DNA from 2 places in the Kitasatospora sp. NPDC057512 genome. Region 1 is predicted to be linked to the other one. Evidence: riboswitches for the same ligand, from Rfam matches in the RefSeq annotation. Region 1 holds a riboswitch; the other holds the start of a gene.
The links. Region 1 has a riboswitch for S-adenosylmethionine ahead of ACFU6K_RS11050 (aminotransferase class V-fold PLP-dependent enzyme). Riboswitches for the same ligand answer to the same signal wherever they lie in the genome.

Region 1 (3,396 bases):
AAGCGCCCGGCGCTGTCCGTCCTCACCGGGCTCTTCCTGCACGCCGGCTGGCTGCACCTGCTCGGGAACCTGCTCTTCCTCCAGGTCTTCGGCCCCACCGTCGAACGGCGGCTGGGCCGGGCCCGGTACGCCGTCTTCTACCTGGCCGCCGGCAGCCTGACCACGTACGGCTTCGCGCTCGCCGAGGCGCACGCGCCGAACTCCACCCGGGTGCTCATCGGGGCCTCCGGGGCGATCGCCGCCGCCCTCGGCGCCTACCTGCGCCTCCACCCCCGGGCCCGGGTGACCACCCTCGTCCCGCTGCTGCTCTTCCTGCCGCTGCGCTTCCCCGCCTGGCTGGTGCTCGGCCTCTGGTTCGCCCTGCAGTGGTGGTCGGTGCACGCGGCCGGGCCCGGGGTGGCGTACCTGGTCCACGTGATCGGCTTCTCGGCCGGGTTCCTCTACGCCTGCACCGTGGTCCGCCACCCCCCGCGACGACCGGGCTGACGCCCGATACGCTGGCGGCACCCCACAAAGGAGCCCGAACTGTGATCACCGCCATCGTCCTGATCAAGACCAGTGTCGACCGCATCCCGGAGATCGCCGAATCCATCGCCGCCATCGACGGCGTGAGCGAGGTCTACTCGGTGACGGGGGGCTACAACCTGGTGGCGATGGTGCGGGTGCGCCGGCACGACGACCTGGCCGAGGTCATCCCGGGCCGGCTCAACAAGGTCCCGGGCGTGGCCCACACCGAGACCCAGATCGCCTTCCGCACCTACTCCCAGCACGACCTGGAAGCCGCCTTCGCCCTCGGCCTGGACGAGTAGCGGTCAGCCCTCGGCGCGCCGGCCCCGCTCGACCTGCACGGTGGCGACGCAACGCCCGCCCTCGTTGCGGTAGTTCCAGGCCGCGCCCTGCGTGACCAGCTCCCGGACGGCGGTCAGGAAGCGGTCGACGTGCTCGTCCGGCGTCCCGGCGCCGAAGCTCACCCGGATCGCGTTCAGGCTGCGCTCGCCCGGCAGCGAGGGCTCGGGCGCACCGCACTCGGACGGCGCCTCGTCCTCGTCGCCGAGCAGCGTGCGCACCAGCGGGTGGGCGCAGAACAGGCCGTCGCGCACCCCGATGCCGTACTCGGCGGACAGCGCGGCGGAGAAGTGCGAGCTGTTCCAGTCCCGGACGACGAAGGACAGCACGCCCACCCGGGCGGAGCCCTCGCCGAACAGGTTCAGCACCTTGACCTGCGGGATCCCGGCCAGCCCGGCCGTCAGCCGGGCGATCAGCTGCTGCTCGCGGGCCTCCAGCCCGTCGAAGCCGGCCTCGGTCAGCGCCCGGCAGGCCGAGGCGATCGCGTAGGCGCCGATGACGTTCGGCGAGCCGGCCTCGTGCCGGGCCGGGCCGGTGTGCCACTGCACGGCCACCGAGCCGTCGGCCTCCCGGGCCACCGTCCGGGTCGCCCCGCCGCCCGCCAGGTACGGCTCGGCCGCGTCCAGCCAGTCCGCCCGGCCGGCCAGCACCCCGGCGCCGAACGGCGCGTAGATCTTGTGGCCGGAGAAGGCGATCCAGTCGACGTCCAGCTCGCGCACCGAGACCCGGTGGTGCGGCGCCAGCTGGGCGGCGTCCAGCACCACCCGGGCGCCGTGCCGGTGCGCGGTCGCCGTCAGTTCGGCGACCGGCCACAGCTCGCCGGTCACGTTGGAGGCGCCGGTGACGCAGAGCAGCCTGGGGCCCTCGGGCGCCTCGGCGAGCGCGGCGTCCAGCGCGGCCACCGCCTCGGCCCGCGAGCGCGGCGCCCGCAGGTAGGTGACGTCCAGTCCGGCGTGCGCCCAGGGCAGCAGCGAGGCGTGGTGCTCGGTCTCGAAGGCGAACACCCGGGTGCCGGCCGGAACGGCGGAGGCCAGCAGGTTGAGCGAGTCGGTGGTGGCCCGGGTGAAGACCACCTGGTCGCCCTCGCGCAGGTCGAGGAACTCGCCGACGGTGCGGCGGCTCTGCTCGAACAGGTCGGTGGACAGCTGGGAGAGGTACCCGGCCCCGCGGTGGACGCTGCCGTAGTACGGCGCGTAGGCGGCGACGTCGTCCCACACCCGCTGGAGCGCCGGCGAGCTCGCCGCGTAGTCGAGCGCCGCGTAGCCGACCTTCTCACCGCTGACGAGCGGGACCTGGACGTCGGCGCCGAGGACGGCGAGCGGGGTGCGGATTTCGGTGGCCAGAGACATGAGGATGCACTCCTTCTGGGGTAAGGGACCCCGGGAGTACCAGTCGTCGGGCGTCCGCGCTTGTCGCACGGACGGCTTGCCGTGACGACCCGGTCCTCACCCAGGGCACCCCGCCACGGACGGAGGGTTGCCGGACAGCCAGCTGGGGCTTGGCGCTGTCACTCATGACCTGGCGAAGACTCTAGGCCGGGTCCACCGGGCGGTCAAACGGGCATCCAGCATCCGGACAGCACGGGAGCCCGCACCGGCGTACCGGCACGGGCTCCCCAACTGCCGCCTCAGGCCCGGCTGGTGGCCTCCGACCAGCGCCGCAGCAGGTCCTGCGCGGCGCCGGAGTCGATCGCCTTCGCGGCCCGCTCCATGCCGGCCGCCAGCTGCTCGGTGAGCGGCGCGTCGCCCAGCTCCAGCGCGACCAGCGCCGCCGCCGTGTTCAGCAGGACGGCGTCCCGCACCGGCCCGTGCTCCCCGGCCAGCAGCCGCCGCGCGACCTCGGCGTTGTACGAGGCGTCCGCCCCGCGCAGCGCCTCGATGCCGACCAGCTCGATGCCCACGTCCCGCGGGTCGAAGGTGGTCTCGGTGACGACCCCGTCGCGCACCAGCCAGACCTGGGAGGTGGTGGTGATGGTCAGCTCGTCCAGCCCGTCGTCGCCGCGGAAGACCAGCGCCGTGGCGCCCCGCCGGGCCAGCACCCCGGCGATCAGCCCGGACAGCCGGGTGTCGAAGCAGCCGATGGCGTGCGCGGTGACCTTGGCCGGGTTGGTCAGCGGACCGAGGATGTTGAAGGCGGTCGGCACCCCGAGGTCGCGCCGCGCGGTGGCGGCGTGCCGCATCGAGGGGTGGAACTTCGCCGCGAAGCAGAAGGTCAGCCCGACCTCCTCGGCCACCTCGGCGACCCGCCGGGCGGAGAGGTCCAGCGCCACCCCGAGCTTCTCCAGCACGTCCGAGGAGCCGCTGGCCGAGGAGGCCGACCGGTTGCCGTGCTTGACCACCTTGGCGCCGGCCGCCGCCGCGACGATCGCCGACATGGTGGAGATGTTGACGGTCTTCGCCCGGTCCCCGCCGGTGCCGACGATGTCCACCGCCGGGCCGGGGATCTCCAGCGGCTCGGCGTGCGCGTACATCGCGTCGACCAGGCCGGCGATCTCCTCCACCGACTCGCCCTTGGCCCGCAGCGCGATCATGAACCCGGCCACCTGGACGG
Region 2 (3,396 bases), on a different contig from region 1:
GAGGACGGCCCGGGCGACGTCGTCGGGCAGCAGCCGGTAGTACTCGGGCGGGGCCCAGGGGGTGTGCGAGAAGTGGCCGATCCGCAGGTCGGGGCGGGCTTCGCGGAGCAGGGCCGGGACCAGGGAGAGGTGGTAGTCCTGGACGAGGACCGCGGCGTTCGGGGCGGCCTCGGCGGCGAGGGCTTCGGCGAAGGCCTCGTTGTAGGCCCGGTAGGCGGCCCACTCGGTGCGGAAGTCGGCGTCGAAGGAGGGCGCGGTGGGGGTCGCGTAGAGCAGGTGGTGGACGAACCAGAGGGTGGAGTTGGCGACGCCGTTGTAGGCGCGGGCGAAGGTCCGCGGGTCGATGTCCAGCATCCGTACGGCCTGGCCGCCGACCTCGTGTCCGGCCAGGTCGAGGCGGCCGTGGGGCGCCTCGGCGGCGGCCCTGCGGTCGGAGTCGTCGAGGGCGGCGCAGACCCAGACGGCGTTCGGGTCGTCGATGGCGGAGAGGCCGGAGACCAGGCCGCCGCCGCCGCGGCGCAGGGTCAGTGTGCCGTCGTCGGCGGTGCTGAAGGACACCGGTCCCCGGTTGGAGGCCACCAGGACGGGGGCGGTGCCGGTCACGCTCGAACGGTTGGTCGTGAGATCGCCCATGGTTGGCATGTTGCCGTGGGGTCGGGGCGGCAAACCCGTGCGGCCCGTCGAAGACAGGGCCAGGGCCTGTCGAAGACGACCCCTAGTGGCGGGCCGCGTACTCGGGGAGGGTGTGGATCGGGGGGCGTTCGAGGGCGGTCACCGGGTGGGTGTGGGCGGTGAAGGCGCGGGTTTCCGGGTCGCGGGTGAACTGGGTGAGGTGGGGGTGGACGAGGTCGGCGGAGGCCTTGAGGCGGTGGGTGCGGTCGAGGCGTTCCAGGGCGGTCCGGTAGATGGTGGCGGCCATCCGGCCGAGGGCCTGGCCGTCCTGGTGGCGGTGGTGCCGGACGCCGACGTCCACCTGGGCGAGGGCGTCCAGGCCGGCCAGCTCCAGGGCGTCGACCAGCAGGCCGAGTTCGACGCCGTACCCGGTGGGGAAGGGCAGCCGTTCGAGCAGTGACCGGCGGGCCGCGTACTCGCCGCCCAGGGGCTGGACGAAACCGGCGAGTTCCGGCCAGTGGAGGTTGAGCAGGGGGCGGGCGACGAGTTCGGTGACCCGGCCGCCGCCGGCCGGCAGGACGGCGCCCTCCGACTCCAGCGGGCGGTCGTACATGGCCTTGACCAGCTGGATGGACTCGTCGGTGAGCAGCGGGCCGACGATGCCGGAGACGAAGGCCGGGTCGAACTCGCGCAGGTCGGCGTCGACGAAGCAGACGATGTCGCCGTGGGTGACCAGCAGCGAGCGCCAGAGCACCTCGCCCTTGCCGGGGACGGCGGGCAGCCGGGGCAGGACGGCGTCGCGGTGCTCGACCCGGGCGCCGGCCTCGGCGGCGACGGCGGCGGTGGCGTCGGTGGAGCCGGAGTCGACGACGACGAGTTCGTCGACGAGCGGGAGGCGTTCCATCAGCTCGCGGCGGATGGTGCGGACGATGTCGCCGACGGTGGCCTCCTCGTCCAGGGCGGGGAGGACCACGCTGACCGTGCGGCCGGTGCGCTCCTTGGCGGCGAGCAGGGTGCGGACCGGCCGGTCGGCCGCGCTCCAGGAGCGGCGGCGAAGCCAGGACGCCGCCTGCGGGAGGAGCGCGGGAGTCGGTTCGGCGGGCACGGAGATCTCCTCGGCGAGGTCGGTGGGACGGGTCATCTCGCTTGGCGGACGGTCCCGTTCGGGTTTGACGCCTTCGGATACAGTCTTCGTACAGCGGTCGGACCTTTGCACGCCGGGGTCTCCGTTGAGCACCACCACAATTTCACAAGCTCATCCAGAGGGACTGAGGGAACGGCCCGTTGACGTCCCGGCAACCTTCTCGCGCGGCTGTCTGTCGACAGGCCCCGGCGGGACAGGTGCCAATTCCGTCCCGTGCCGCGACCGCGCCACGGGGAAGATGAGGAGAGAGGCCTCGCCATCATGGCTATCGACACTGCCGCACCCTCCCCCAGCCTTCGGCCGGGGGGACCCCCAACCGTCGACCTCGGCCCGGCCGCCGCGCTGTCCTGTCGCGAGTGCGGCACCCGCTTCCCGCTCGGCCCCAGCTTCGCGTGCCTGGAGTGCTTCGGCCCGCTGGAGATCGCCTACGAGTTCGGCAGCGAGGGCGCCGAGGAGCTGCGCAAGCGGATCGAGGCCGGTCCGGCGTCCATCTGGCGGTACGCGCCGCTGCTGCCGGTGCCGGCCGACGTGGCGTCCAAGCCCAACCTGAACCCGGGGTGGACCCCGCTGGTGAAGGCGGACAATCTGGGCCGGGAGCTCGGTTTCACCGCCCAACTGCACATCAAGGACGACTCCGGGAACCCGACGCACTCGTTCAAGGACCGGGTGGTCGCGTGCGCGATCGAGGCGGCCCGGGCGTTCGGCTACACCACGCTCTCCTGCTCCTCCACCGGCAACCTGGCCGGCGCGGTGGGCGCGGCGGCGGCCCGGGCCGGGTTCCGGTCCTGCGTGTTCATCCCGCACGACCTGGAGCAGGGCAAGGTCGTCATGGCCGGGGTGTACGGCGGCGAGCTGGTCGGCATCGAGGGCAACTACGACGACGTGAACCGCTTCTGCTCGGAGCTGATCGGCGACCCGGCCGGCGAGGGCTGGGGCTTCGTCAACGTGAACCTGCGGCCGTACTACGGCGAGGGCTCCAAGACGCTGGCGTACGAGATCTGCGAGCAGCTCGGCTGGCGGCTGCCGGAGCAGATCGTGATCCCGATCGCCTCGGGCTCGCAGCTGACGAAGATCGACAAGGGGCTCCAGGAGCTGGTCAGGCTCGGCCTGGTCGAGGACCGGCCGTACAAGGTCTTCGGCGCCCAGGCGGAGGGCTGCTCGCCGGTGTCGGCCGCGTTCAAGGCCGGCCGGGACGTGATCAAGCCGGTGAAGCCGGACACCATCGCCAAGTCGCTGGCGATCGGCAACCCGGCCGACGGCCCGTACGTGCTGGACATCGCCCGCCGCACCGGTGGCGCGGTGGAGGACGTCACGGACGCCGAGGTCGTGGCGGCGATCCGGCTGCTGGCGCGGACCGAGGGGATCTTCGCCGAGACCGCGGGCGGGGTGACCGTCGGCGTGCTGAAGAAGCTGGTCGAGACCGGGCAGCTGGACCCGGCCAAGGAGACCGTCGCGATCAACACCGGCGACGGCCTGAAGACCCTGGACGCCGTCTCCGACGCCGGGATGACCGCCGTCATCCGCCCGACGCTGGACGCGTTCCGCGCCGCCGGCCTCGTGTCCGCCTGAACCACCCGATAGGCCCCGCCCCCGCAAGGAGAGTCATGAGCGCCAACGTCCGCATTCCCACCATCCTGCGC

Region 2: linked by a shared signal. The riboswitch ahead of thrC (threonine synthase) and the one ahead of ACFU6K_RS11050 (aminotransferase class V-fold PLP-dependent enzyme) in region 1 are both predicted to bind S-adenosylmethionine.

The regions. Positions count from the first base shown of each region.
Region 1 is NZ_JBHVET010000117.1:5,461-8,856, reverse strand. It holds gene ACFU6K_RS11060 (rhomboid family intramembrane serine protease) at 1-486, shown strand, start outside; gene ACFU6K_RS11055 (Lrp/AsnC family transcriptional regulator) at 528-809, shown strand; gene ACFU6K_RS11050 (aminotransferase class V-fold PLP-dependent enzyme) at 813-2,195, opposite strand; SAM riboswitch class IV at 2,247-2,365, opposite strand; gene trpD (anthranilate phosphoribosyltransferase) at 2,474-3,396, opposite strand, start outside.
Region 2 is NZ_JBHVET010000575.1:1,988-5,383, forward strand. It holds gene ACFU6K_RS29385 (trehalose-6-phosphate synthase) at 1-633, opposite strand, end outside; gene ACFU6K_RS29390 (glucosyl-3-phosphoglycerate synthase) at 716-1,753, opposite strand; SAM riboswitch class I at 1,865-2,001, shown strand; gene thrC (threonine synthase) at 2,018-3,325, shown strand; gene ACFU6K_RS29400 (MoaD/ThiS family protein) at 3,361-3,396, shown strand, end outside.